DNA from 2 places in the Sutcliffiella horikoshii genome. Region 1 is predicted to be linked to the other one. Evidence: predicted binding sites of a transcription regulator. Region 1 holds the regulator's gene; the other holds the start of a gene.
What was found. The regulator NrdR, encoded in region 1, represses ribonucleotide reductase genes. The targets are predictions, from matches to a motif close to AACACNATATATNGTGTT.
Positions count from the first base shown of each region.

Region 2: the regulator NrdR is predicted to act here: its motif matches at 9,285-9,302, upstream of K7887_RS14255 (vitamin B12-dependent ribonucleotide reductase).

Region 1 is NZ_CP082918.1:3,210,828-3,226,445, forward strand. Features, by position in the region: gene K7887_RS16445 (MATE family efflux transporter) at 1-1,277, opposite strand, end outside; gene K7887_RS16450 (hypothetical protein) at 1,350-2,228, opposite strand; gene K7887_RS16455 (hypothetical protein) at 2,385-2,768, opposite strand; gene K7887_RS16460 (multicopper oxidase domain-containing protein) at 2,973-3,656, shown strand; gene K7887_RS16465 (C39 family peptidase) at 3,567-4,319, opposite strand; gene K7887_RS16470 (TVP38/TMEM64 family protein) at 4,806-5,393, opposite strand; gene K7887_RS16475 (DUF1294 domain-containing protein) at 5,458-5,724, opposite strand; gene rplT (50S ribosomal protein L20) at 5,845-6,204, opposite strand; gene rpmI (50S ribosomal protein L35) at 6,228-6,428, opposite strand; gene infC (translation initiation factor IF-3) at 6,450-6,968, opposite strand; ribosomal protein L20 leader region at 7,025-7,163, opposite strand; gene thrS (threonine--tRNA ligase) at 7,454-9,385, opposite strand; T-box leader at 9,604-9,837, opposite strand; gene ytxC (sporulation protein YtxC) at 9,907-10,743, opposite strand; gene K7887_RS16505 (diacylglycerol/lipid kinase family protein) at 10,866-11,765, opposite strand; gene K7887_RS16510 (replication initiation and membrane attachment family protein) at 11,895-13,349, opposite strand; gene nrdR (transcriptional regulator NrdR) at 13,440-13,901, opposite strand; gene K7887_RS16520 (hypothetical protein) at 13,926-14,330, opposite strand; gene speD (adenosylmethionine decarboxylase) at 14,445-14,819, opposite strand; gene K7887_RS16530 (glyceraldehyde-3-phosphate dehydrogenase) at 15,145-15,618, opposite strand, start outside.
Region 2 is NZ_CP082918.1:2,754,438-2,770,055, forward strand. Features, by position in the region: gene K7887_RS14220 (DUF1385 domain-containing protein) at 1-324, shown strand, start outside; gene K7887_RS14225 (SA1362 family protein) at 425-817, shown strand; gene K7887_RS14230 (patatin-like phospholipase family protein) at 842-1,726, opposite strand; gene mntR (transcriptional regulator MntR) at 1,863-2,288, opposite strand; gene K7887_RS14240 (Ger(x)C family spore germination protein) at 2,399-3,544, opposite strand; gene K7887_RS14245 (spore germination protein) at 3,541-4,725, opposite strand; gene K7887_RS14250 (GerAB/ArcD/ProY family transporter) at 4,964-6,085, opposite strand; gene K7887_RS14255 (vitamin B12-dependent ribonucleotide reductase) at 6,594-9,161, opposite strand; gene K7887_RS14260 (lipoate--protein ligase family protein) at 9,596-10,432, opposite strand; gene K7887_RS14265 (rhodanese-like domain-containing protein) at 10,662-10,985, shown strand; gene K7887_RS14270 (DinB family protein) at 11,033-11,527, opposite strand; gene gcvPB (aminomethyl-transferring glycine dehydrogenase subunit GcvPB) at 11,854-13,320, opposite strand; gene gcvPA (aminomethyl-transferring glycine dehydrogenase subunit GcvPA) at 13,317-14,663, opposite strand; gene gcvT (glycine cleavage system aminomethyltransferase GcvT) at 14,682-15,618, opposite strand, start outside.

The DNA.
Region 1 (15,618 bases):
ATCCAAACTCCCGCGAGTCCCCAGCCCAGCTTGATTCCAAGAAGATAGACAAGTACGGTTCGTACCGCCCACATCCCGAATCCAGTAAGGTACATCGGGAATTTCGTGTTGTTTGCCCCCTGGAATGCTCCTGTAAGCACCATTAATACAGCGAGGAATGGCTGGAACATACCCGAAATCTTTAGTGCGGTACCTATATCATCAATAACTTGCTGTTCGTCGGTAAAAAATCTGCCAGCCCAGTCACCGAGGAAGAAGAGCAAGGCACCGAGCAGGGTCATCGCTCCTACTGTGAGATAGGTGGATAGTTTGGCATAATGCCTGGCTTCTTCAAGATTGCCCGCACCGATTTGCTGGCCAACCAAAATTGTGGCTGCTGTAGCAAATCCATATCCAATCATATAGGAAAATACTTCGACATTGCCGGCAATCTGGTGGGCGGCAAATGCATTGGTACCAAGGGCAACAACGAAACCGAAATAAACAATTTGGCCGGCACGCATGACCAGTCTCTCGCCTGCAGCCGGTGCTCCAAGGGTAGTCAGTTCCATCAGATGTGTCCTGTCAATACGCCAGTAATCTCTTCTGAAGGTAAGAGTTGCTGTTCTATTGACATAGTAAAATAATGCAATGCTGCCGATTAATCTAGAAATGACGGTTGCGATCCCTGCTCCAACGATGCCCATTTCAGGTATGAACAAAAATCCGAATATGAGGACATAATCCAGAACGGCATTCACAATATTGATGACAATACTGACCTTCATTGGGGATTTTGTATCGCCTGCTCCTCTAAGAATAGCGCTTAATACAAACATGAAACTCATCACAATCGACGGGATTCCAACAATCCTAAAATATAGAGCCCCTGCCTCTAAAACTTCCGCTTCTATCCCCATCAGTTTTAGCAGCGGTTCAGCGAAAATCCAGGTAATAATTCCTGTTAAGATGCCAAATATGGCAGCAAGAACGATTGATTGCTGTGAAATATGCCTTGCTTTTTCCGGAAGGTTAGCACCAAGGAAGTTTGCAATCCTTACATTGGCTGCTACCCCAATTGCCATAAATAACGCAAAATATATCGCAAGAACTGCATTGGTGACCCCTACCGCCGAAACTTCTGCCAGACCGATTTTTGATACAAAGTATGTATCGACAAAGCCGAGGACCGTCTGGAAAAAATTTTCGATGACTGCTGGAATAGCCAGTATCGTAATGATTTTCAGTCGTCCTTTGTTCGTTTGCGGCCTGTCAATTTTCCCTTCAATCTCCTTCACGTTTGTACCTCCTTTCTAGAAAATTGAACAATAGCACACAATCCTGTGTGCCATTGCTGAAACTGATGCCTATTACTTGACTTCAATCACAAAAGGCACCGTATAAAGTTTTTGTTTGTACTTGAACTGCCCCCAAATTTTATACAATCCACCTTGGGGAAAGCTGGTCATATACTCGACATTTGGTCCTTTTTCGTTTTCATCTACTGGGTGAACATGGAGAAATTCATTCATATCCTCACTGACAATCACGACATGTCCTGCAGAACCAAGATAGGGTTCAAGTTCAGTAATTGGGTTTCCTTCCTTATCATTTAGGGTGAAAATCAAACTTATATGCTCATCTACTTGCGCTTCTGGGAGAATCAGCTCGATTGTCAGGTCGTCTATCTCCTTTTTCAAAAGCTTATCAGGAACCACCTCTTCCATTGTTTCCGAACCGTTTACGACAAGCTCATGAGACGCAAGCTGCTGATTTGCCCCCTCCGGCAGGAAATCTGCATATAATTTATATTCCCCTGCCTTTGGGAAGGTTGTCTTTACCTGAAATTTGCCTTTCCCACGATAATGCGGATGAAGATGCTGAAAAACAGACAAATCCTTTTTGATTGCCAGTAGGTGCATTTCTTTTTCATGCACAGCTAAAAAAGCCTCGATAACCTCCCCGGAGAAATCTTTGATGTTAATAAGAATTTCTGTTTCTTGACCAACTTTGACCGTAAGAGGGTTCGAGGTCCAATCAACCTGTATTTTTGATGACGTTGCCCCACCTTTAGGTTTGTTCTCGTGATGGTCGGTGTGGTCTTGATAGGAATCCACCATGCTATGTCCTTGATGATGTTCATAACTGACATGTGGTGCTCGACTAGTCTGGCTACTATCTCTTGTCATTCTTGCGGTCTGCCTGTTGTCATGATTGTTTACAGTACTATGATCATTTTTAGGATTCATCTCCCGACCTCCAATCAAAATCTATTCTTCCATCATATAACTGAAATGATTCATGACTTTCTTTTGTTCATCTGGCGTACCCATAGGCGTTACATCTGCTTCAATCTCTTTCAGGAATTCAGTAACCATATTTAGCAGTTGCCCTTGCTGAAGTGCCTATTCAATATGAGTCTGTTTGACCTGATGGTCCTTCATTTTAAGAGCTGAGAAGAAGTTCTCCTTCGCCATTGCCTCTGTTGAAACCTTAATCTCTAATGCGATATGCTTGTCCATCAGCTGTGACCCTCTAGATGTAGTTTCGAGCTGACCCTCCGGAAGCTCATCGAAATCCGGAAGCTTCTCAAAATCACTTTTGTCAGGATCGAGCATATCCATCATGATACGCACATGGCTTCTTAAAATCCCTACCTTAGTATTTAGCAATTCAAGTAATTTTTCTTCTTTTACTTCTCTTGCCATAAGCTTTACTTTCAATATCATGCCGTCATGGTTAGGTAGGTGAGTTGCTAGTAACCCTAAGTCAGATGCAGGTAATAGCATATTTTTATTCCTCCCTAATTTCTTTGGCTTTACTAGTTTCTACCCCAGGTTTCTTGAACTAAACTCCATAGAAAATGCATATTTGACTACAGTGAGCAGTATTGTTTGTAATTATAAACCGGCGCTTATAAAATACACAGCGAGGAATTGTGTATTTAAAAATAATGTCATGTAAAAGCTAGATAAGAATTAAAGGAGGTAAAAATGGTGAAAAAAATTGTTATGCCCGCACTTATCTTATTGATTCTGCTCATTGTGGGCGGCTGGTTTTTTATGAGGGTTTTTGGCGGCATGAACGGCAACATGCCTGGACAAGGGGGAGGAATGATGGATGATGGTATGATAGGTAACGATAACGGAGAGGTTGAAGATATGAAGAATGACTCATTCGCTGATGGAGGAACCTCTCTTCCCATTCCCCCCATCCTAAAAGATGAGAATCCGGACCCAGGAAAAGCAGAGTTCACTCTTGTTGCCCAAAAAGGAACCATGGAGTTTATAGAAGGCAAACCAACAGATACGTTTGGATATAATGGCGATTACCTAGGACCCGTGATTCGTGTAAAAACTGGAGATGATGTTTCGATCAAGGTGAAAAATGAGATTGATGAAGCAACCACTGTCCATTGGCATGGACTAGAAGTTGACGGCGACCAGGATGAAGGCCCTCATTCCGGTATCCAGCCTGGAACCACGTGGAATCCGCAATTCAAAATTGAACAAAATGCTGCTACATTATGGTATCATCCCCATCTGCTCCATGAAACTGGCGAACATGTATATAAAGGACTTGCTGGTCTATTTATAATTGATGATGAAGATAGTGAGAACCTGGACTATGACCTGCTTGCCCATTTGCTCCCAGTTCTTCTTAAAACTTCTGTATGATTCTTTCCTGTTTTTTATACCAGTGATAGGATCGTTAAAATATATATGGTCATCGTTGTATCCAGTAATTAGCACGGAATGTTCTTTGTAAGTGATTGATTCAGGTCCTAATGGCGTTATCCATTCCTCAAAATAAGATGCCGGCAGCTTTTTATAGGTTGTATTAATGATCACCCATATGGGAAGGTCCAAGGATAAATAGGTTTTAATTTCGGAAAAGTCAGCTCCCGTTATATCCTTTACTTTACCAGGTAAGTATTTTTCTGCCAGCTCAGCTATTGGTCTATGATAAACACCAAATCCGGGTTTCTTATAGGTATACATATCCCCAATATAGCCATCGTTTGGATGTCCCCAGTTAGGTACACCCTCTCTTTTCTCGAGCAACACCGGATTCTTCTTAATGCCTGAAGCTAATTCCATTTTATCCACATCAATATCATTGTATTGAAGTAACATTGCAAGACTAGTTACTTCACATTCTCGTGGAAGTTTGGGAAATTGTTTAACCACTGGTGCGTAAAGAAGCACTTTATCCTTTATTCTTATAATCAAATTTACCTTTATTGAGCCTTCATTTTCATTGCTTGGCCTACAACATTCCCCCCACACTTCATTTTCTTTGTTTATAATAAAAGTGACGGCCAATTGTCTTAGCTTCAAAAAATCGACCCCTTTCATTTTCGCTTCAAAATCCTACCTGTATACTGACTTAACTTATAATTCCAGATGTGGCCTTACGATTCCTACCTTATTCCAGAATCTGGCCCGATTGCGGAATAAGCATGACTAGACAATTTGATTATAGAACCAGCGGCCTCAAATAGGATTTAAGACTAAATACTCGCTATAGGATCTTGAGAAACGTTCTATAGCAAATTTCATTGAAAGTCCCACTTTGGTCGTCTTAAATCCTTATACACAGTACATTATGTTTATATCCCCTATAGAAACAACAGCTTCTTTTATTCCTAGTTTTCAATCAGAGTGTGAATCCAAAAAAAAGCCTATTATCTGCACCCTGTAGGTAGTAGGCTTTTTAAATTTAAGAATTATTTTAGTAAGTTAATCGGATTCCCATCATTATTTAAGAACAGTCTATTTACTTCCTCTTTTATCCAAAATAAGCGTTAATCCTCTAAATAAGCGTTAACCTCTTTTATATTGCTTTTCTTTATGAAAGAATTGTTCCCACTTCATGACGACGACTTTTTGTCTCATTACCAGCATGAGGAGTAAGAGTCCTATAAGCACAACAAGCATGGCAGTTGGGGAAAATTCCGTGATGAATTGGCCAAAGACGGTATAGATGATTGCGAGAGGAATATTAGTCAGGAGAGAAGCTTTTGCATAGTGAGAGAAGCTTTTTGTCGTTTCAATCAAGCAGAGAGAAAGTAAGTGGAAGTGGATGAATGGGATCAAACGCATGACAGTGATCTGTCCAACCGAGAAATTTGCCCGGTTGCCAAAGAGCCTTTCTTTCATTCTTAAAATTTTCCCGAATATGCCGGGAAACTGCTGGTATAGAAAGTAGAAAAATAAACTGGATAATGTTAAGCCTGCCACAGAGTAGATGCTGCCGATTACCCCGCCGAACAAGGCTCCACCTGCAATGCAGATGATGACTACCGGAATAAACAAAACTTGTCTTAATATATGGAAAAGAATAAAACCAAGAGAAGCCAGCCACCAGTGACTTTCAATCACGACAAAGAGTACGTTCATTTTTTCGTCCATTTTGGCTTGCCTCCTAGTTTTAATATTAAAGCTTATTCAACTATCAATATTTTATGTTAACTTATCAGGCTATGAGAAAATACCCCCAAAACCCGATATGTAAAAATGTTATGAATGGTAGACCTATCCGGAATAACAGACGCTTTGTTTTATGGCGGAAGGTTTGCATCCCCATCCACGTACCAAGGGCACCGCCAAGCAAGGCAATTCCCCATAGATGTAATTCAGGTATTCTCCAGCGATGTTCGATGGCTCTTTGTTTATCTACTTTCATAATAATGAAGCCTACAATGTTTATAAAGATATAATAACCGACGAGTACTTCCATCATATCCTCCGACGTTCGAATGTGTGCACACATTTTGTAGACTGACTTCCCTATCAGTCTCGATATTATTTTATCAAAACACAAAAGAGGCTACCAAATTGTTAGCCTCTTTTGTTTGGATAATTATTTATTTAAGCTGTTTTTCGCAGCAGTTGCCAATTCAGCAAATGCTTTTTCGTCGCTAACTGCTAGCTCAGCTAACATTTTGCGGTTTACTTCGATTCCAGCTACTTTCAAACCGTGCATTAGACGGCTGTAAGAAAGACCGTTCATGCGAGCCGCTGCGTTGATACGAGCGATCCAAAGCTTACGGAAGTCGCGTTTTTTCTGGCGACGATCGCGATAAGCGTACATTAGGGATTTCATTACTTGTTGGTTAGCTACTTTATATAAAGTGTGTTTAGAACCGTAATAACCTTTGGCTAATTTAATGACTTTTTTACGACGTTGGCGTGTTACTGTACCGCCTTTAACTCTTGGCATTATGAATACCTCCTATAAAAATATTATCTTAAGTTGTCTAACATGTGACGGATGCGTTTGAAATCACCTTTGCTTACCATAGCTGATTTACGCAATTTACGCTTTTGCTTTTGAGACTTGTTAGCGAATAAGTGACTTGTGTATGCGTGAGAACGCTTTAAGCTACCAGATCCAGTTTTCTTGAATCTTTTCGCTGATCCGCGATGAGTTTTCATTTTAGGCATTGGAGTTCCTCCTCATATGAATTACTTTTCGTTTTTAGGTGCCAGTATTAAGAACATGCTACGCCCATCCATTTTTGGATGAGACTCAATTGTTGAAACTTCTGCACAAGCTGCAGAGAAACGATCTAGCACACGCTGACCGATTTCTTTATGCGTAATCGCACGTCCTTTGAATCGGATCGATGCTTTTACTTTGTCTCCTTTTTCAAGGAACTTGATTGCATTGCGAAGTTTCGTATTGAAGTCATGCTCATCAATAGTAGGACTTAAACGAACTTCCTTTAAGCTGATTACTTTTTGGTTTTTACGCGCTTCTTTATCTTTCTTCTGTTGCTCGAAACGGAACTTTCCGTAGTCCATAATTCGGCATACAGGAGGTTTCGCATTAGGCGCAACCATTACTAAGTCAAGGTTAGCACGTGCTGCAATTTCCAGCGCTTCTACTTTTGACTTAATTCCTAGCTGGTCTCCATTTTGACCGATTAGACGTACTTCGCGGGCACGAATGCCATCGTTTACCATCATGTCCTTGCTAATAATTAGCCACCTCCAAGGTTTATTCCGAATACCGTTTGACGAACAATTTACTCTTTTGTACAAACAAAAAAGTGTGGGTATACACATACACCCACACTTTACGATTACGTAAGTAAAAGATAGAATCTTTCTCGTAAAACCTGCCAACTGCATGAGATGCGTCAATCAGGTGAGAAGCGGGTGCTTCTTCTTGTCCTCAAACAAGTATTCAATTTGACCTTGTATAATATATCATTAATGATGATTGATTGTCAAGAATTCGTATCAAATGAAACAACGTTTTAAATGATATCAGATAAATTGCGATTGTGCAATAGTTTTTTTCTTTATGGTTAAACTCCCTGTCTCCTTTCGTTCCGGGTGGTCGCTTTCCGCGGGACGGTGCTTGAGCCTCCTCACTTCGTTGCGGGGTCTCAAGCTACCGCTACTCCCCCGCTGGAGTCGACCACCCTGCACTTCAGTCGACAGGGGGAATTATAAAGCTTAGCTTATCTCTTCGCTTCTTTCACCAGTTCTTCCACAAATTTCTCTAGTGAGATTGTTTCGGATTTTTGTTCGCCGTATTTACGGACGTTTACTGCGCGTTCTTGGATTTCATTGTCTCCCAGCACTAGCATGTATGGAATCTTTTGCATTTGTGCTTCACGGATTTTGTAGCCGATCTTTTCGTTTCTTTCGTCAATTTCTACGCGAATTCCTTTTGATTTTAGAAGGTCTTGCACTTCTTTTGCATAATCAAAATGCGCATCTGGTGATACAGGGATCACTTGGACTTGTACTGGCGCCAACCAAGTAGGGAATGCACCTTTGTACTCTTCGATCAGGAATGCCACAAAGCGTTCCATTGTCGATACGACACCGCGGTGGATAACAACCGGACGGTGCTGCTTGCCGTCTTCCCCAACATAAGTCAGGTCGAATTTCTCTGGCAATAGGAAGTCAAGCTGTACAGTGGAAAGAGTCTCTTCTTTTCCAAGGGCAGTACGTACTTGAACGTCTAACTTAGGACCATAGAATGCCGCTTCGTCGATTGCTTCGAAATAATCAAGACCAAGCTCATCCATTGCTTCCTTCAGCATGCCCTGTGCTTTTTCCCACATTGCATCGTCATCGAAATACTTCTCTTTATTTTCAGGATCACGGTAGGATAGACGGAAAGAATAGTCATCCAGGCCGAAATCTTTATATACTTCAAGAACCAGGTTCACAACACGCTTCAGCTCATCCTTGATTTGATCAGGGCGGACGAAGATGTGTGCATCGTTCAGAGTCATGCCACGTACACGCTGTAGTCCTGCCAATGCACCTGACATTTCATAGCGGTGCATTGTTCCAAGCTCAGCAATACGTACAGGAAGCTGACGGTAACTGTGGATGCTGTTTTTGTACACCATCATATGATGAGGACAGTTCATTGGACGAAGAACAAGTTGCTCGTTATCCATTTCCATTGGAGGGAACATGCCGTCCTGATAGTGATCCCAGTGCCCGGAAGTTTTATAAAGCTCCACGCTTCCCATTACAGGAGTATAAACGTGGTCATAGCCAAGCTCTACTTCTTTGTCGACGATATAGCGCTCGATTACACGGCGGATTGTTGCACCCTTCGGTAACCATAGAGGTAAACCTTGCCCCACTTTTTGGGAGTTGAAGAAAAGGTCCAGCTCTTTCCCGATTTTACGGTGATCGCGCTCTTTTGCTTCTTCCAACAGGCGAAGGTGCTCATCAAGCTCTGCTTTTTTAAAGAAAGCTGTTCCGTAGATACGTTGCAGCATTTTGTTTTTGCTGTCGCCTCTCCAGTATGCACCTGCAATGCTTAGCAATTTAAATTCTTTAATTTTCCCAGTGGATGGTACATGGATTCCACGGCAAAGGTCAAAGAACTCACCTTGTTCATAAATGGAGATAGTTTCTCCTTCAGGCAGTTCGCGAATCAATTCAAGCTTCAACTCATCATTCAGCTCTACGTAGCGGCGCAGCGCTTCTTCTCTGCTCACTTCCACACGAACAACATCCAAGTTTTCGCTGACGATTTTCTTCATTTCTTTTTCGATTTTTTGAAGGTCTTCTGGAGTTAAAGACTCCTCCATGTCTATATCGTAGTAGAATCCGTTCTCGATTACCGGACCGATTCCTAGTTTCACGTTGCCGTATAGGCGTTTGATCGCTTGTGCCATCAAGTGGGCAGTACTGTGTCGCATGATTCCAAGCGCTTCGTCGGAGTCTTGCATGATGATGCTGATTTCTCCGTCTATTTTAATCGGGGAACGCAGGTCAATGAGTTCTCCGTTCAGTTTTCCAGCGATTGCTTTCTTTTTCAGACCCGGACTGATGGATGCAGCGATATCTTCTGTTGTCGTACCACGTTCAAACTCCTTTACCGCTCCGTCTGGAAATGTGATCTTCATTAATTCCGACATCTCTGTCACCTCTTCTTTAGAATTTTTTAGGTTCGGTTTGACACCGCTGTTAATTTCCTCAAATGGCTTCGCTTTCCTAGGGGCGCTGCTGGAGCCTCCTCGGCAAGCCTGCGGGGTCTCCACCTAGCGCTATCTCCCTCAGGAGTCTTCGCCTTTTGCTCCAATCAACAGCTAGAGATTAACTGAACCAAAATAAAAAAACCCGCCCCTCATATAATATAAGGGACGAGTTTAATATCCGTGTTTCCACCCAAGTTCCCATCTTTTAAAAAGACTAAAAGACGGCTTCATTATTAGATAACGAGGGATTTCCCCGTCAACAGCTACTGCGATGTTCACCGTTGAAGTTCAGAGGTGGTTAGGGTTTTAATCGTGATAGGAAGCTTACAGCCGGTGACTTCCCTCTCTAAAATCCGTTTTTAAAACACTCATGTCCTCATCGATACTTTTTGAGCTATGAAGTTAAAATTGATTATGTAGGTTATTATATTCTCCTGTTACAGGAAAATCAAGTGGTCACTTTAATCAATTTTACTTTTATTTTGCCCAAAATAGTGAAAAGGTAAAACAACGGCACGTTCTTCAAATATATTGCGTATGGTCTCCACAAGCTGATGTTCCGTATTATCCGTGTAGAGAAACAGTTTTTTCGGCGCGATAGAAACCAAGGGTGCAAGTACGACCGAGTCTATATAATACGAATAATTATTAAAATGAGTTCTGTTCATAAACTTGATGAGCTGGTTTTTTGGTATATGCGAGAAAGACTTATCATAAAAATCGAATTGATATTGATAGACAAGGTGCAATTCTTCAAGCTTTGAATCTGTTGTCGTCAGCAATTCCCGCAGCTGATGGACGAACGATTGGTATTCCTGTTCCAGCTTATACTCATCAATCGCCGCTTCTACAAATACCTGCAACCCTTCAAAGTATTCTTTCAACCTGAATGTGATAAAGGAATCAAATGAAAACGATATGGGCTTTTGAAAAAAGGACTGCATGACAGACTCCAACTGGGCATCACGCTGTTCTATAGCCGGAAGATTTGGAATATCAGCCCGTTCTCCGAGAAGGATTGATTGCAGAATACAGAGAATCTGTTCTTGTTCTTCTTCCTCTTTATAATAAAACGTATTTTCCAATACCGACAATATCCATTCTTTTTCTTTGGTACGGTGAATGTAATACTTCAGCACCGGAACAATGGTGTTTCTGTAAAAATGAACATCCTTTGATTCCACGACGATTTTTTCTTTATGTAAAGAAAGGATAGAATCACTCTCAGGATTTTTTTCTAATACATTCATATATATCGCATTTGCGTCCGATTCATTTCGAAAGGAAATCTCAAACAAGTTTGTCCCCCCTTTGATACACCTAATTCAATGTATATGGGCAGGAGGATGGAAAAATGAATAAATATAAAAAAATATGCGCCGGCCCATCTAGAGAAAGGACTAGCGCATATTATTATTCTTCACTCAAATGGATAATCGCCAATGATTACTTCTAGATGTCCTGGAAGAATGGAGACAGTAGAAGGGGTATGGTAGGTCTTTTCTCCGTCTGTATCGATTTCTTGATTGGGAGTGGCTTTGATTTTCAGTTCCTTTGCTCTGAAATAAACTAAATCGTCGTTCCCTTCTGCTGGAAGCTCCTTTTGAAGTCTTGTTTGCATCCATGTCCAAAGCTGGGCAATGGAGGTCTGCTTGATAATCATTACATCCAGTTCCCCGTCCTGTACGCTGGAAGAGGGGAAAAACGACTGAATACCGCCCAGAAAAGAACCATTACCTATCAGAAGCATGACAGCATCCCCTTCATAAGATTGTGTTTCACTTTCTATGGTAAGCTGAAACGGCTCCTCTTCCATTACCGTTTGTCCGGCGCTAATGTAATAGGACAGTTTTCCAAGCAGCTGTTTCGTCCCGCTGTCGATGTTATCTGAAACCTTTGATACCAATCCAATTCCCCAAAAATTCAAGAAGTATTGATTATCACTTTTTCCGACATCCACCGTTTCTGTACGCTTCTCCATGATCTGTTCCACTGCTTTGATAGGATGCTGATTGATTCCAAGCGTTCGTGAAAAATCATTACAGGTTCCGCCTGGTATGATGGCAAAAACAGGTCTCTTTTCCAAAGGAGCCAAAGCGTTGATTAATTCAAAGATGGTACCGTCCCCGCCGGCACCGATTAGAAGATCCACATGGTTCGCCAGTTTCTCCACGAGTCTGGCACCATCACCTTCTTTTTGGGTTGGATGAATGGTTACTTCATCAAATGTACTTAAGAGCTTTTCTTCTATCTGTTCAATGGAATTGATCAACTTTTTGTTCCCGGCATTGGGATTAACGATCACCGCTACTCTCTTCAAAGGTTATTTCCCCTTTTCTTTAGTCTTATAGTAGACGATACCCTTTTTTGGTAGTATTAACATCTTTTTGAGAAATAGCATCAATAAAAGAAGGCAGCATCCCTAAAAAAGGTATATGCAGCCTCTACACTATGGATCTAACCTTATCTTTTTCTCTTTCATTTTCGCCAATCGTTCCATCAGCTTCTGTTTTTCGTCCTCTTCTACTTCCTTGAACTTGTCGGACTGACTGCCTGCAGCATCTGTTTCAGTTGCCGCTCCGTCCGAACTGACAAAACGGTTGCGCACCACTTTCCCTGTTTTCGCTTTAGAGGCGCTTCCTCCACCAGCACTCTTATCAGCCTGCTTTGTATCCGCCCAGTTCTGATACTGGCGATGCTCCTCTTTGGCAAGTTCCATCGCTTCACTGACGGTTTTCACTTGTTTACGCGCCCAATGACTTGCAATCTTCTCCACGTATTTGCGGTTCAGCTTCATATCTGTTTTCAACAACACATAATAAAGCAACACATTCACGACTCCAGGTGTTAATTGTTGTTTGAACATGACGTCTTCCACAATTCGGAGGTCTGAAGCAGAAGGTTCCGAGCCACCAGAAAGATCTGTGAGCATTTGCTTTGGAGAGACATTCTCCAGCTGTTGGATGAGCTGTTCATCTTTTGTTGCTGGCTTTTTATCCGTAAACTGCCTCAAGTTCAGCGGCTGTGTTTTCTCCACAAGGCCCGGCAATGTATCTTGGTATTCCAGCTGATACCAATCCCTTGCTGCCTTACGCAGTTTCTCTAAATCCACTTTTTCATCAACATCAATCACATTCATCATCAAATCGCGCATAGATATCGGATCGATGGTATAGATGAAGGACAGTTTCACAATCGCTTCCTTCACTTTGGCGGTGATTGATTTTTTCGGGATGACTACCTCAGATAGCCCTGCAAAAAACAGATCAAAGTCAAAGATTTCTTGACTTACCTTTGGATCGCTTCCCTTTTTGCGCTCCAGCCACTCTTCTCCCTCTTCTAGTGGCAATTCCTCCATCATCTCTTCATTCGCGGCATATGCCATGTTTTCTGACTGAACAGATTGGAAGACATCACTGAAACTTCTTGTCACTTCCTGGTATTCATCCACAGGGATAACCTTATCGGAAAAGTATTTCTTCACACTTGCGTATTTATTTTTCCCTAGTCGATTATATAAATAAATGGTTAGCATTGGTTCTGAAAAGAATGCTTCCGGGGAGAGTGGAGGTTGAAGTTCATAAATGAAGGTGCGAAGCTGATCATCTTCCTTGACCCACGTTTTTAAAAGACCGATGCCTTCAAGTTTTATTCTTTCCTGATGGATATCCTTTAGGTTGCATTGCATCGTCGTCATAATGCCATGATGCGTCGTCTCCCCGCCCCACAAGCGATCTTGGTCCAGCTCACTCCAGAGGGTCATATATAAACTGTATCCCCTGAATCCGAGCAAAGGTTGATATAGCATTGTTAGGAGTTTACGGTCAAACTGTTGGAGCACTCCATTTGAACGGACAATATACCGGTCTACAGGGACCAGCTCTTTCCAATGGCGATCAGACATGAAACATCCAAACCTTTCTCTTTTTAAAATAATGGAAAGAGAGAGGCATATAAATTCCTCTCTCACTTAGGGTTCCTTATTGCAGCCTACTTATTTTCTTTCTTTTTCAATGATTTCTTTTAATTCATCCAAAAAGACATTGATATCTTTGAATTGACGGTAAACAGAGGCAAATCGGACATATGCCACTTCATCTATTTTAGATAGTCTCTCCATTACCATTTCTCCGACCATATCGCTTTTCACTTCGGATATGCCGATATTTCTTAATTCTTTTTCCACTTCCATCACAATGTCTTCGAGTTGTTTTAGGGCAACTGGTCTTTTTTCACAGGCCCGAATTAAACCTCTCAGCACTTTTTCCCTGCTGAACTCTTCTCGTATTCCTTCCTTTTTCACGACGATAAGCGGCATTTCTTCCACTTTCTCAAACGTCGTAAAACGATAGGAACAAGACTCGCATTCTCTTCTTCTTCTGATGGATTTTCCCTCTTCTACAGGGCGTGAATCTAATACCTTCGTCCCATTATGGTGACAGGCAGGACATTTCATGATGGTTTCCACTCCGTTTCCAATCTACTTTTTCCCCGAATTCAGCCCGGATCCAATATAGATCATCGATTTATCAATCCGTTCATACATCTGTTTGATCAGTTGACGACTGTATCCAAAATCGAAAGGTAGTTTGGTTTCTGTTGTAACGGAAAAATCAACCGCTGTTTCAAAAGGTCGGACAGAGATAACTGTGACAATGACAAACGCTTTTCGGCCTTTGTTCACTTGCAATGCCATTTCTCCGTGCTCCTCAGAAACAGATTTAACCGTTACCCCTTCCATCTTGTTAAACAATTCTTGCAAGGCTTTCATTGCATTCTTATTGGTAGTTTTATAATAACGACTGCGCAAGGATTCTTCTGTATGGTTTTCCCGCGTTTCCGAGTGATTGGTCAATATACCTTTCAGCTTTTGTATCGCTCCCACTTTAGCCTGACAACCCCTTAATTTGTTGTTTTTTATGTATAATATATTTTGAGTATAATAAAAAGAGGTGCATGCTATACACCTCTCTTTATTTTAATGCATTTAGTTATAATTTTAAAGAGCTTTTGCTTTGTTTACTTGAACAGGACCCATTCCACGTGGAAGTTCGATTGTTTCACGCGTCTGAGCATTTAAAGCAGTCGCAATATAGTCAGCTGAAATATTAGGATCTAATTCTCCGCATGTATAAACATCGATACTAGCATATCCGTGCTCTGGGAAGCTATGAATGGTTAAGTGGGATTCGGAAATAATGACTACTCCGCTTACCCCTTGAGGAGCAAATTTATGAAAAGCTACCTCTCTTACTTCTGCACCTGATTTTAATGCAGCATCGACAAATGTTTTTTCGATGTAATCCATATCATTCAATTTGTCAAAATCGCAACCCCATAGTTCTGAAATAACGTGACGACCTACTGTTTCCATCTCACGTTCCCCCTTTTCATTTTTTAAAATACATGAATTCCTCAAAGGTGAAGAGTGATTGATGTATTACTACCACGGGGGAAAGTTAGTCCAAAGAGGTCCTAACCCTTTAAGTAGCCACATAATCGTTTCAAGAAGTTCACGAAAAATAGTATAATGCTTTTATATTAGTTTTGCAACAGGCATTTATGACTTTTTTTCTTGTAAGCTATTAAATTATGAAAAAGGTGAAAGTAATTCCACTTTGCGACAAAAGCAAAAAAGCGATTAACACAAAATGTTAACCGCTTACATTTATTTCACTATAGCATTACCTTAGGCTAAATTAACCAGCCATTACTTCTTTTGCTTCTACCATTTTTTCTGCTACGAATTGAACAAGATCTACCACTCGGCAAGAATAACCCCACTCGTTGTCATACCATGCTAATACTTTTACCTTTGTATCGCCCATCACCATTGTGGATAATCCATCAATGACAGCCGAATGCGGATTTGTGTTAAAGTCCACAGACACAAGCGGTTCCATTGTAACTCCTAATATACCATCCATAGAACCGATGGAAGCACTTTGGAACGCATCATTCACGTCGTCTACCGTAACCGGCTTTTTCAGGTCCACCACTAGGTCAACAAGAGATACGTTAGGTGTTGGAACACGAAGCGCCATTCCATGCAGTTTACCCTTTAGGTGTGGAAGTACTAAAGATAGTGCTTTTGCCGCACCTGTAGAGGTTGGGATGATGGACTGACCGCAAGCTCTTGCTCTGCGCAAATCTTTATGGGGGTTGTCAATATT
Region 2 (15,618 bases), 460 kb from region 1:
GGCAGCAGTTTTATCCTGTTCACAGTTGTTGTAGGCTTCTTTGTATACCTTCTTGTACCGACAGATCCTTTATGGGTGCGTGTACTGAACCGTTTAGCACTCATTCCTGTTGTTTTAGGTATCTCTTTTGAAGTATTACAGCTTACGAACAAAGTCCGCGATATTCCTGTTTTAAAAGTTTTAGGGTATCCCGGCCTATGGTTGCAACTGCTAACCACGAAGGAACCAACGGACGACCAAGTAGAGGTCGCTATCCTTTCCTTCAACAGACTATTGGAGCTAGAACAAGATTCAGAGAAAAAGATTACCGAAGAAATAGTATAAAAATCCGCAACAAGCCTTATCCTAGAAAATATACTATTAAAACAATCAGTGGTGGTAACCATCGAAAACAAGCATACTGGTTACCTGGGAGGTGGCGAAGATGAAAAGAAGCTATCGAAAACTAATTTTTTATGCACTCGTTTCCTTAGCAGCTTTTTATTTGATCATTCAATTATTTACTAATCCTGGAGGGTTATTTACGAGTCTACTATTAATTGTAGGGGGCGCAACCGTATTTTATCTGATTTTCCGCTATTTTATCCAAGGGAAAATCGGAGCAAAAACGGATGCCCGGTATAGTAAAGCTGTGAAACAGTCTAAAAAGAAATACGCAGCTACAGGAAACGCAAAACCAACCATCAGTCCTATTACCAGCAGAGACCGCGCAAGCTCTAAGCCGTCAAAACCGGCGGTACCAAAACGCAAAGCCCCATCCCATTTGACCGTCATTGAAGGGAAAAAGGGCAAAAAGAAAAACCGTGCTTTCTTTTAAATAAGGAAGCTCGGTTTTTCTATTTTAGTAACACCACTTCATCAGAAATGCCTCTGCTCTTTTTCTCCCAATTTCCACTAGTCCCCTCTTCCTCTCCTCTGTTAACGCAAATTCCGTCACAGCAATATGATCCATCGGGATAAAGATAACATCCTTCTCATGACGGCTTGAGATATGTTTGGCATCATGGGCATCCTTCATCGTTTCAAACAACGCACCAAACATCGTGATGGCATTATTGATCTTGTTGACCGGCCGATCCTCTTGCTTTGCACTTAATTGGATACCAAGAACAGGGCGCACTTTTGGAATACGATCATTATCAAATAACCAAATAGGAAAGTTGCTCAATACCCCGCCGTCCACAAATAGGAAGGTCACTCCCTTCCCCTTGATTTTGACAGGTTCAAAAAAATACGGAATGCTGCAGCTCATCCGGACCGCCTTGGCAACCGAAAATTTCTTCGAATCCATATTATATTTGGGAAGGTCATCAGGAAGGATGGCAATGGTTCCACTTGTTAGATCGGAGGCAATGATTCTAAGATGGTCCTTAGGAAGATCTCCAAATGTCCTTATCCCCTTTTCAGCAAGTTTCTTTTCTAGCCACTTCTCCAACACGTCTCCCTTATACAAACCAAGTCTCCAATATAAAAGCAGCCATTTGGTAATGGGTGATGGCAGCATTGTTCTCCTCTGGTCCAAAAAATTCATGATATCTGTCTCATCAAGCATGTTACGGATTTCATTTGCCGTGTATCCTGCCGCTGTAAACGCAGCTACAATAGAGCCCGCACTTGTCCCTGCCAGCCGTTGGAACTTTAATCCCCTTTCCTCCACAGCTTGCAGCGCTCCGATAAGCGCAAATCCTTTAATTCCGCCTCCCGAAAATACACCATCTATCTTCAATGGAACCCCTCCATCACATTGAACCGGATAACTTCCTTTTACATCTTTAATAAGGAAGAAGGGGAAATATACCGTTTTCCTTGTTGAGAGCAAAAAAAGAGACAGACCTCATCGCCAAATGGCAAGGTCTATCTCTTTACTGATTATCTTCATTCTGCTTTTGAATGGTTTGTAATGCTTCCACTCTTTCTTTTTCTTCTTCAAAATATTGAACAAGATCACCAATGCGATCGATAGCATTCCAACTCAAGTGATGTTCAATACCTTCCACATCTTCATAAATATTTTCCTCATCTACACCTATCACACGCAAAAACTGCTCGAGTAATTCATGTCGATATACTAATCGCTTGCCGATTTTCTTTCCTTTAGAAGTAAGGACTAGGCCGCGATATTTTTCATAGATTAAGTACTGGTCCTTATCAAGTTTCTGGACCATTTTAGTTACAGAAGAGGGATGTACCGCCAATGCTTCGGCAATGTCTGATACCCGTGCATATCCTTTATCTTCAATCAACATGTAAATCTGTTCTATGTAATCTTCCATACTTGGGGTAGGCATAATATCCCTCCGTTTCCAATCCACGTTCTAAGCCGTCATATAAAATGATACCCTAACTCATTAGGGATGACAAGTTAGGGTTTTGTTACACTAAAAGAGGAACAAAACATTTAATTCTTTTCGTATTCATAGCTATTAAAATGGAAGATTTGAATATCGACTTTGACTTTTTTTAAGGAATCTTTTTTGAGATAAAAATGTTTGGAGTCTTCTAATTCCTTAAAAGCCTCTCGATCTTTTCGGTACCATTTCTCTCCTGCATTTAATAAATCAAGTTTGCTATCTACCCCTTTTTCATAGAGATGTATGATTTGCTTTTTTAAATCTTCTTCCAATAGTGTTTTTAGCTCGTCTGCAGATATATCCCTTAATTTTTCCAGCAAATCGGCTCGGGCAGAAATTTCTAGGGAGAAGACGGGTTCGGATTTATCTTTTTCGTAAGTAATCTTCATTTTCGGACTGGATAGCTTTACTGCCGCGATTAATTCTTCCTTATCTTTAACAGGTCGATTTAAAGCTATATTCTTTTCCACCATCCAATCGAGAAGTACGGCATCTTCCAAAGGAATATTTTTAACAAACGATTGCTGTTGAAAAACTGAGTATCCATCATAAAAAAGAACAGGAAATTCCTTTTCTGATACCCATGAGCTTGTATCGATGGTTACAGTAGGTATTTTCGCCACTCCCATTGGTTCATAATAGGACCTTAAGAAAAGTAAAAGTGAGGTTGGTTGCAACTCATCCTGTGCCAACCCATTTGCCTTATCTTTAAAAAGAACTGTATAAACTGCGGGATAATTGAAAAGTGCTTTTATGTTAAAAATTTCTTCAATACTCTCTTCTGTCGTTACAATCCTCAATCTATGTCTAAGTGATCTGTTTCTGGCAACCTCCTCTAAAACTTCCTTTGATTTGCTATTTATTAATCGTTGACTAAGAACGAGTGTTTTCACATGACCGAAATAGATAGGAGGATCGGACTTACTATATAACTCACTAACAGCAAGATTTAACGTTTTACCTCTTGCCGTTCCAACAAAGCTAGGAATTTTTTCAACAGGCTTCCCTCCTTCTTGCTTTGCCACATTTGCAAAGTTCAGCCCTTGAAGATACACGATATACTCCTCTTCCACTTCATCATAGTCCATTCCAATTGCCACAATGTAAGTTAGATCTTGGATATTTTTTATGCCCCCACACCCCGTTAGCAAAAATATACACAACAAAATGGAGATTGCTCCTTTACAGTTCAATTATGATCCCCCCTTGTTGCATCATCAGGACTAGTTGAGGCAGTTCTTGATTTGTAGAATTGGACCGGTGCCTTTAAAAAGGATTTCACGATCTCTGTCATGCTAATAGGTGCCAACGATCCAAAGTATGGTGCCCCAAATGAATTTAAGGTGGAAAAATAGAAAACAGTCAATATAAAGCTTAAGATCACTCCAAATAACCCAAAAAATGTACTTATCAAAATAACACCAAATCGAATGATGGTAATGGCTGAACTTAAAGACTGGTTCACTAATGTAAAGGAAGCAATATATGTGGTAGCAGCAACCACCAACATGGTTGGGGATGTCAAACCTGCTCTAATAGCGGCATCTCCGACAATTAAACCTCCAAGTACCGCTACCGTCTGACCAATGGCTCGTGGAAGGCGTACTCCTGCTTCATTAAATAATTCAAACAGGAATAAGATGATAAACATTTCAATGGGAGCAGACAATGGCAACCCAAAACGTGAAACCGATATGGTAGCAACAAGTAAATATGGTATTTGCTCAATATTAAAAGCGGAAAAAGCAATCCAAATACCAGGCAAAAAACCCGAAACCATAATCCCAAACATTCTTATTAACCGCTCAATCGAAACAAAAGCATAACTTATATAGGTATCTTCTGGAGATTTTGTTTGCAATAACAAATTTACCGGTGCAAACGAAACAGTCGGGTTTCCGTCCACTAATAATGCAAATCTCCCTTGATTCAAGACTTGTACAACAAAGTCAGGCCTTCCCGAAAAGTCCATCGTCGGAAAGACGGAGTAAGGACGATCACGAACAGAAGATTCCAATTCATAAGCACTTGTTAAAATGTCCAGTTCAACTCCATTTAGTCTAGTTCTTATTTCATGAAGAACCTTCTTATCAATAACATCATCAAGATACATCAATACTACTTTTGTCTTGCTCCTTTTCCCTATCGTAAATTTCTCCATGCATAATGACGGGGTATTGAGTCTCCTTCTTATCAACGAAACATTTGTTTTAATGTCCTCTACAAACCCGTCTTTGGGTCCTCTGATTGAAGTTTCTAATGCTGATTCTTCTGGTTGACGCTTTGGAAACTCACCAGCCTTAAGACTTAGTAAACTATCCTCTGCATTGAAAATTACATTTCCTTCAAAAAGCAAAGAAGCCACATCTTCCATCGATTTGGAGGTGACCTCTTCTATCTGAAACAATGCCTACAAGTGTGACTTGATGGAGACATCCTTACATTCGCTAAGCTTAGGTAAAATATATTGATCCAAATATTGTAAGTTAATAAGGCTGTCTATGTATAGTAATTCAAATAATTCGCCGTCGTTTTTATGTTCTTTGTAAACAAAATCCTGGCTTTGACTGAATAAAGTTTTAATTTGTTCCACTTTCTCACAGATATTTTCCTTACAATCCAGGTGTGTTTTGTTTTCCATGTGAATCCTCTCTTTTCCTCATAACTAGTATCAGTAAGGCTGATATTAGTATTTGGAAAAGAAAAAATGCCATACATGCTGGTAAAAAATAACGATAGATAAACTCATAGAAATAAAAAGTCTCGATTTCCATCCACATCACACCGAAGAAAATAAGGTAAATTCCTATAACTAAAATAGTATTTAACTTATAATGCTTTTTCTTTTTGGTAAAGAAAGCAGCTGCCAGATAAATAAATAAGCCTATTCTTATAATTGCCCCACTAAGCCATTGATAGAGGGCAAAAAAATCCATGTGTGAAATATAATCACCTATGTTCAAGACCCGCCATTGTTCATAGGCAGGATAGCGGAAATTTGCCGATTCAACAGGGCCAAACTCCATAATTGCAGCAGTCAATGGACCAAGGATTAATCCCATTAGTAAGGTGAGTAAAATGAAAAGATGCCTGAATTTAATTGGAGATTGTGAATAAGGTTGCAATAAAACGATAAGGTAGATTTCAAGAAGTCCTGAAAGAGAATAAATAATCGCTTCTATCACAGGTGTGTATCCTTCACTAAACAACGGAAACAACAAGCTTGGGTCTTTAATGGAAGTATTGGTAATGGCGATGAAAATGCCAAAAATCATCACTAATGGAAGCAAAAAACCGCTAGAAATAGCCATATATTTTATTCCACCAAGTGTCACTACACAGCAGACTAATATCATAATGAAATTAATCATCGTAACCGAAGCATCAGCTAGAAAGTAAGCATTAAGCCAAATCATTAAATCTCTAAAGGTGACGTAAGCACTCAAAAATAAATAAAGAACGACCGGCAGTGAAATGATTGCAGATACAACTTTTCCAAATCGCTTTTCAACCATTGAGAAAAATCCCTTATCAGAGCAGTTTTTCGTTATAAAATAAACTAACCATAAAAAGAAGAGGGCGATTGGGTAAGCTATAAGCACACCTAACCAGCTGTCCCTGCCTGCAGCATTTAATAGATTCGGAATCAGGATAACGTGGTTGAGTAACCCAGTTGATAATATCAGCATCATGAACAGCTGTCTTGGGATTAGGATTTTCGTAACGTTCTGCATGGGTCATCTCCAGGTTCATAAAGGTATTTTTATGATGACCATAATTTGATAAAATATGCCAATTTGACTTTTTATATAAAGGGTTCTTGGTTATGGGAGTGGTTATGGATTGTGAGAAGTGGTCTCTGTTACCGTTTTGATTTCTCCTGAGGGGTTTTGGGCGTAGAGGGGAATTCTCTCTTACCATTTTTGAATTTCCTTAGTCGTTTCGGGCATAGAGAGGCCTTCTCTCTTACCGTTTTTGCTTTTCCTGAGTCGTTTCGGGCGTAGTGAGGCCTTCTCTCTTACCATTTTGGAATTTCCTTAGTCGTTTCGGGCGTAGAGAGGCCTTCTCTCTTACCGTTTTGACCTTTCCGGAATCATTTCGGGCGTAGAGAGGCTTTCTCTCTTACCGTTTTGACCTTTCCGGAATCATTTCGGGCGTAGAGAGGCTTTCTCTCCTAATATACACCGAGACAAACTAAACGAGTATGGAATAAACTAATATTCCATACTCGTTACATTTACATTATAATCCGCACTTCAACTGCGCACCGCAATCGGTGCAAGTGTTGCAGCCGCCAATCTCTTTAACCGTACCGATTCGGCATACTGGGCAGGTGTTCCCTACTTCTGATCCGTATTGAACATTGGTAGAGCGTAAATCGTTGATTGTTTCAACGAGGACTACCGGCTTTTTTACCACATCTTCCATTTGAATCTGTTCGCCTTCATCCATCGTGTTCTCTTCTGCTTTTAACGTTAGTACCTGGGAGTCTCGACTACCGTCTACATAAACGGTTCCGCCTTTTGCTCCACCTTTGTAAAGGCGTTCGTACACTTTTTTCACTTGATCAACTGTATATCCTTTCGGTGCGTTTACCGTTTTGGAAATGGAGCTGTCAATCCAGTTTTGGATGATGCATTGAACATCTGCATGTGCTTCAGGAGCAAGTTCCATTGCGGAGATGAACCAGTTTGGAAGGTTCTCTGCATTAGCTTCTGGGTTAGCATCCAAGTACTCTTGTACGATGTCTGCTTTTACTTCAATGAACTTCCCTAGACGTCCACTGCGGAAGTAGGAGAAGGAGAAGTAAGGCTCAAGTCCAGTTGATACCCCTACCATTGTTCCTGTAGATCCAGTTGGAGCTACTGTTAACAGGTGAGAGTTACGGAGACCTGACGTCATAATGCCTTCTTTAATATCTTCCGGCATTTTGCTCATGAAGCCTGTTTTCGTGAATGCTTCACGAAGGCGATTCGTTTCCTCTTCTGTTGCACCTTCTAAGAACGGGAAGCTTCCTTTTTCTTTTCCAAGTTCCACAGATGCACGATATGCAGTAACCGCAATCGTTTCAAATACTTTATCTACAAGCTCATTTCCTTTTGCAGAGCCGTATTCTGTTTCACAATAGATTAGTAGGTCGTGAAGGCCCATAACACCTAAACCAACACGGCGCTCTCCTAGTGCTTGTTTTTTATTTTCTTCTAAGAAGTAAGGCGTCGCATCGATAACGTTATCTTGCATTCTAACGCCAACTTCTACTGTTTGTTTTAGTTTTTCAAAGTTTACTGTTTTCGTTTCCTTGTCTGCAAATTGAGCCAAGTTAACGGCTGCTAAGTTACAGACAGAGAATGGTGCGAGGGGTTGTTCCCCACATGGGTTGGTTGCTACAACCTTTTGTCCGTATGCTTTGGCATTTGTCATATCGTTGGCATTGTCGATGAAGAAGATTCCAGGCTCGGCTGAGTATGTTGCACAGATATTGACTAGGTTCCAAAGTTCTTTTGCCTTAATTTTTCTGTACACTCTTACCTTGTGACCAAGTTTCTCCCACTCTCGCACGTCTCCAACTTCTGACCATTGTTCATTATAGATGGCCATTTCATCTTTATCGTATGCTTCCACATCAGGGAAACGAAGATCAAAGTCTGCGTCGTTTTCAACAGCTTCCATAAACTCTTTCGTTAGAGTAATAGAGATGTTGGCTCCTGTTAGGAACTCTGAATTATGAACTGTGTAAGTTCCGCCTACTTTCAATTTCTGCTCTGCATCCTTGATGATGGCTTCTGTAAATCCGCCGTATCCAGGGATGTGTTTGAAGTTTGTAACAGATTGGTACATCGTGATTTCTTGATCTGTTAATGGTGTAAACTTCAGCTTATCCTCTGCCGCTTTTTTGATGCTTTCGTCATTTGTATTTTCAATGAGGTAGCGCAGAATTCTAGGGTTTTGCATTTTGGAGATGATGAATTCTACGATATCAGGATGCCAGTCTGCTAGCATAATCATTTGAGCTCCACGTCTTGATCCACCTTGTTCCACAAGATGCGTCAATTTTGCAATGTCATCCAACCAGGAGACACTTCCAGAGGATTTACCGTTAACCCCTCTTGCAAGCGCGTTTCGTGGACGAAGTGTTGATCCGTTTGTACCAACTCCGCCTCCGCGGCTCATGATTTCCATCACTTGCTTACGGTGTTCCGAAATTCCTTCACGGGAATCTTGTACAAAAGGCATCACATAACAGTTGAAGTAGGTTACATCTGTGTCTGCCCCAGCTCCATACAACACGCGTCCTGCCGGTACGAAATTCATGTTTACCAATTCATGATAGAACTTTTCAAACCATTCCTGGCGCTTCTCTTCTGTCGTTTCTACTGCTGCCAAGCCTTTTGCGTTACGTTTGGCAATTTGCTCGTAGAAGACTTCTAGAGGCTTCTCAATAACATCCAGGGAACGAACGACAACGCCCGTTTCGGCTTCACCTTGCTTTGTCAAAACTCCACGATACTCTTCTTCAATTAGTACAGAAGCCTTCTTGGTAGACCAGTCTATATCTTGTATAAAACCAAGACCTCTTGCAGGGAATTTAGGATCTTCTTTTATCGTTAATACAACAAAATCTCCAGCTGTAAGGGTTACTTTCTCTGTATCTTTGAATGCGTAACGATCAAGCATGACCAGGCGGGAAACACCTTTATGTGTGGTGGTCATGTCCTCTGTGATGGGGTGTACTTGAGGAAACAAGCCGATGTCCTTGTTCAAGCGTTCTACATTGATTTTCAATTTGGATTCATTAATTGCGATCGTCATTATTACAACTCCTCTAAAACTAGTAGTTCTACCAAAAATTACTTCTGTAAAATTTGTTTGTACAGATAAGGTAACATATCTCACACCAAAGTATCAACATATAGTATATGAAATATTTTCGACACTACTATATATTGATTTTCTGCAGAATGAATCTAAATTTGTCAAATTGTAAAAGCGTCAAATTAAGGAGGAATATCAAGAGAAACGAAGATTATAATCTATTTTCAAGGCAGAATGACTTTTTTTGTCGCTTGCGCATTTTTACGAAATATAGCGAGCCTATTATACCAACGTTTTAAGAAAATCCTTCCTTTTTGACGAAAAAAATTTTTTTATTTCCGATTCTTGACTTTTACATATCTAGTCGACTCTTTACACTACCCTACTACATGTAGTGCAAAACAAAAAGATAACGAGAATTTACATCCTCGTTATCTTTTATAATTCCACTCATCTGTGGAATATTTCTTTTCCATTATGGCATAAACTTCAGCCAGTTCCGCTTCCGTCAGCTCATGTGGTTCTAGCGTAATGTTTAATCCTTTTTCAAATCCTTCATAAAATGCTCTCTTTGCTTCTTCGATGGTAACCGGAGTTTCGCGCAGGGCATTGATCGCCACTGCTTTATTCTTGAAATTCTTCTGCATCCGTTCTTTCACTCGTTCACTTGGATAATTGAACAGACTAAAAAGCAAGTCCTCATCAATATCTAGGAGAATGGAACCGTGCTGCAAGATTACACCCTTTTGGCGTGTCTGTGCACTGCCGGCAACCTTTCTTCCCTCCACTACAAGTTCATACCATGATGGGGCATCAAAACATACGGAAGAACGTGGATTCTTCAACCCTTGCTTTTCCTCTTCTGTTCTTGGAATCGCAAAGTATGCATCAAGTCCTAGTGCCTTGAAACCTTCCAAAATGCCTTCTGAAATAACTCGGTAAGCCTCTGTGACAGTTTGAGGCATTTCTGGATGTTCTTCTGAAACGATGACACTATATGTTAGTTCCTTGTCATGAAAGACTCCACGTCCGCCTGTGGGTCTTCTAACAAAACCCAAGCCTAGTTCTTTTACACGATCCAGATTTATTTCTTTTTCTACTTTTTGAAAATAACCGACAGATAGAGTCGCAGGATTCCATCCGTAAAAGCGGATCGTCGGTGGAATTAACCCTTCACTGTGCCATTCTAATAATTTTTCATCAAGCGCCATATTAAATGCTGGAGATTGATTTTGTGAATCAATAAATCTCCAAGTTTCCTTCGTCATATTATGTACCTCATTTATCTTTATATGATGAATTAGTCTACCAAAAGTGGACGAGGATTTCAAAGTTAAAGCTTGGCAGTTTTTTATGATGAATAGTAGAAAAGGATGACATTTCTCTTAACCTTTTATATAATATACTTTGGTATAAAAAGAAAAAGAGGGGTTGTCTAGTTTGGTTTTATACGTAACATTAGGAATTTTGGCAGCATTTATTGTCTATTCAGTGATCATGTTCATTTACCAACGTAAAATTCTAACAACCTTAACGGAAGAAGAATTTCGCGCAGGTTATCGTAAAGCGCAACTGATCGATGTCCGTGAACCAAAAGAGTATGAAGGCGGACACATCCTTGGCGCAAGAAACATTCCTCTTTCTCAAATGAAAATGAGAATTAGAGAGGTTCGTCAAGACCAACCTGTCTATATTTATTGCCAGAACACCATGCGCAGTGGTCGTGCAGCTCAAATGTTAAAGCGTAAAGGGTATACTCAGCTTTATCAACTTAAGGGCGGCTTCAAGCAATGGGGCGGTAAAATTAGAACAAAGAATTAATAGATAAGAGCACTTGCGGTGTGAGTAACTGCAAGTGCTCTTTTGTGTTATTGAACGGTATTGTTTAATGTTTGGTTGATCTGCTCAATGTGACGCCGCTCATGGAATCCAATCAATTGTACCCATTGTTGTGCGGAAAGGTCCCCGATCCAACGATGATTGAATCCGTATTTATGTAGTGCTTCATCGTCCACTTCTTGGATGAATGTGTTCAAGTTGTTTCTGGATTGCTCCAACAGCTCAACTAATTCTGCTTTCGTGTAGGGATGTTCGGATGGTACGATGTCCTCTGGCGCTTCCACTTTATATGTTCTATTGGCAAGCATTTTTGAAAGTGGCAATTCTTTTTCTTCTACTTCGTTTTTCACTTCAATCGCTTTTCTTAGGCCGTTGGTGATTTTGTTTTCAATTAGGTATAAGTGCTCTACGTTTTGAGAGACGGTCCAGAGGTTTTCGTGCTTTTGGTGCAGTTGTTCTTCTGAGATTCCCTTTAGTAGTTCAAGTAGTTCTTCTCTTGCTTTGTAGGTTTGCTCATAGTACATTTGCGTTCCCTCCCTTTGGTTCTAATTATATCTTAAGGGTTTTTGGGGAGTTTGAGAAGTGATAAGCGGTCATGTGTGCTGAATTAGGGCACTATTGCGATAGAATGGAGTCGGCATGCTGCGGATATCAATAAAAAATGAAATATATCAAGAAAAATTTCGGTATATCAATAAAATCTGGGATATATCAATAATTTTCGAGATATATCAAGAAAAAACAGATTATATCAAGAAATCTACATACCTCGTCAAAATCCGACACCCCCACCCACACCACAAAAAAGAGAACAGGTCGCCCTGTTCTCTCTCCAATCAAATCCTAATAATCAAGCTTCCTTCTTATAACGCAACACTGGCTTACGCGCTGCCAACGTCTCATCCAATCTCTTAATCACGGTTGTATGAGGTGCTTCTTGCACCACTTCCGGATTTTCTTCCGCTTCACGTGCAATCTGGATCATCGCTTCAATGAAGGAATCCAACGTTTCTTTTGATTCCGTTTCTGTCGGCTCAATCATGATGCACTCTTCTACATTCAATGGGAAGTAGATCGTTGGCGGATGGTAGCCGAAGTCAAGCAGGCGTTTGGCGATATCCAAAGTACGGACGCCAAGTTTCTTCTGACGCTTACCGCTCAATACGAATTCATGCTTACAATGTCTGTCAAACGGCAGGTCATAGTGCTCTGCCAGACGGCGCATCATGTAATTCGCATTCAGTACAGCATATTCCGTTACTGCTTTCAATCCATCTGGACCCATAGAACGGATATAGGTGTAAGCACGAACATTAATGCCGAAGTTACCGTAGAATGGCTTCACGCGGCCGATAGATTCTGGACGGTCGTAATCAAATCCGAACGTGCCGTCTTCTTTTTTCACCACAAGTGGTTTTGGCAAATAAGGAATTAAATCAGCTTTTACGCCGACTGGACCGGAACCTGGGCCACCGCCACCGTGAGGGCCTGTAAATGTTTTGTGCAAGTTCAAGTGAACCACATCAAAGCCCATGTCACCAGGACGCGCTTTGCTTAGTACAGCATTCAGGTTCGCTCCATCATAATAAAGTTTTCCGCCTGCATCGTGGACAATGCGGGCCATTTCTAAAATATTCTCTTCAAAAAGACCAAGTGTGTTCGGGTTCGTCAGCATCAAGGCAGCTGTGTCTTCCCCTACCACTCTGCGAAGATCCTCTAAATCTACCAAGCCGTTTTCGTCCGATTTTACCGTAATGGTTTCAAGTCCAGCTACCGTTGCAGATGCCGGATTTGTTCCGTGTGCGGAGTCAGGAACGATAACTTTTGTACGGTTATGGTCATTGTTTGCCTCATGGAAAGCACGAATCATCATTAAACCTGTCCACTCACCATGTGCTCCCGCAGCGGGTTGCAAGGTTACTTCGTCCATTCCCGTAATTTCAATCAAATGCTCTTGCAAGTCGTGCATCAATTCCAACGCACCTTGGACAGTTGACTCATCTTGCAACGGGTGAATATGTGCAAAGCCTGGGAAGCGTGCTACGTTTTCATTGATTTTCGGGTTGTATTTCATCGTACAAGAACCTAGCGGGTAAAAACCAGAGTCCACACCGTGGTTACGATTACTTAATGCTGTATAGTGACGCATAATATCAAGCTCAGAAACTTCCGGAAGTTCCGGTGCTTCCTCGCGGATGTATTCAGCCGGGAAAAGTTCTGCTAAATCTACTTCTGGTACATCGTTTTCAGGCAGGCTGTATCCGATACGACCTTCTCTGGACATTTCAAAAATGAGTGGTTGATTTTGCTTTTTCATTGTTGATGAGCCCCCATTTCTCTCGCTAGTGTGTCGATTTCCTCTTTCGTGCGCAGTTCCGTAACCGCAAGCAGCATATGGTTTTCAAGTTCTGGATAGTACGTTCCTAAGTCGTAGCCACCAATCAATCCTTTTTCAAGAAGCTTGCGATTGACTTCCTTGATTGGAGTGGAAAGCTTTACAACAAATTCGTTGAAGAATGGACCGCTGAATGTTACTTCAAGTCCGGCCGCTTCCAATGAACGCTTCGCATATTGCGCTTTTTGGATATTTTGTACTGCCATCTCTTTGACACCCTTTTTACCAAGTGCAGTCATGGCAACAGAAGCAGCCAGTGCATTCAATGCCTGATTGGAACAAATGTTGGAAGTTGCTTTGTCGCGGCGAATATGTTGTTCACGCGCTTGAAGCGTCAGAACGAATCCGCGTTGGCCTTCTTCATCCACCGTCTGACCTACTAATCTACCAGGAACTTTACGCATTAATTTAGATGTGACAGCAAAATAACCACAATGCGGTCCGCCGAATTGTGTCGGGATACCGAATGGCTGTGCATCACCTGTTACGATATCAGCTCCAAATTTACCCGGAGGAGTCAAAGCACCAAGAGCCATTGGATTAGAAGATACGACGAACATTCCTTTGTCTGTATGTGCTAATTTTTCAATTTCTTGTAGAGGCTCGATCTGACCAAAGAAATTTGGATATTGAACCATAACTGCCGCAACGTCAGATGACATCATTTCTTCTAGTGCAGCTACATCGGTTACGCCGTTTTTCGTTGGAATTTCCACCACTTCGACATATTGACCTTTCGCATAAGAAGTTACAACTGCTTTTGCTTCAGGATGTACAGCCCCTGAGATAAGCACTTTTTTCTTTTTCGTATGACCGCATGCAAGCATCGCTGCTTCTGCAAAGGCTGTTGGGCCATCATACATAGAGGAGTTTGCAACGTCCATGCCTGTTAGTTCACATATCATTGTCTGGAATTCAAAGATTGCTTGCAGTTCCCCTTGTGAGATCTCAGGCTGGTATGGTGTGTATGCTGTATAAAATTCTGAACGGGAGATAACATGGTCTACAATGACCGGCATGTAATGATCGTAAACTCCAGCTCCCAAGAAGGAAGCGTGCTTTCGTAAGTCTTTATTTTTAGCAGCAAGCTCACTTAACTCGCGCATCAATTCTGATTCGGATTTTGCTTGTTTGATTTTCAGTTCTCCATCAAAACGTACGCTTTCCGGGATGTCTGAAAATAGTTCGTCAATATTTTGTACTCCTATTACTTGCAGCATTTCCTGAATGTCTTGATCTGTCATCGGTAAATAACGATGTTTCATGTGAGTTCCCCTCTCCGGTTAGTTTTTCGGACGTTGATAGAATGGTGCTTTGACCACTTTTGCTTTCAGACGTTTTTTACGAACTTGCACTTCCACTTCTGTATCAAGTTCCGTGAATTCTTTCTTTAAAAGTGCCAGGCCGATATTTTTCTTTAGCGTTGGAGATTGAGTACCTGTTGTAACTTCCCCTACTTGCTCGTCACCAACAAATACTTCATAGCCATGTCGCGGGATTCCTTTGTCTATCATTTCAATCCCAACGATGCTGCGTGGTGCTCCGTTCTCTTTCTGCTCTTTTAGTACTTCTTTTCCAAAGAAATCTTCTTCTTTGTTCGTTTTTACCGCGAAACCGATACCAGCTTCAATTGGCGTAATGTCTTTTGAAAGTTCTTGTCCGTATAGAGCAAGTTTTGCTTCAAAGCGCAAGGTGTCACGGGAACCTAATCCGCATGGAACTAGCCCGTCTTCTTTTCCAGCTTCAAGCAGCGTGTTCCAAAGCTGAACCGCATCTTCCTGTTGGCAATAGATTTCAAAACCGTCTTCCCCTGTGTAGCCGGTTCTGGAAACCAGTGCAGAGACTCCATCGATATCTACATTTTCTTTAAATTTGAAAAACTTAATCTCTGAAAGGTCCGTGCTTGTTAGCTTTTGCAAAACTTTCTCCGCTACTGGGCCTTGAATAGCCAGTTGTGCAATGCTTTCAGAGATATTTGTTACTTCTACTTCTTCTATAGCATGGCTTTTTAACCAGTCAAAATCTTTTTCAATATTGGATGCATTGACAACAAGCAGGTAATCCTCATCTGCTTTTTTGTATACAAGCAAATCGTCTACCGTCCCGCCGTCTGGATAGCACATAGCTGTATATTGTGCGCCACCGTCTTTGAGTTTGGAAACGTCATTTGTCATCATTTTCTGTAGGTAAGCAAGACTGTCTTTTCCTTTCACTTCAATT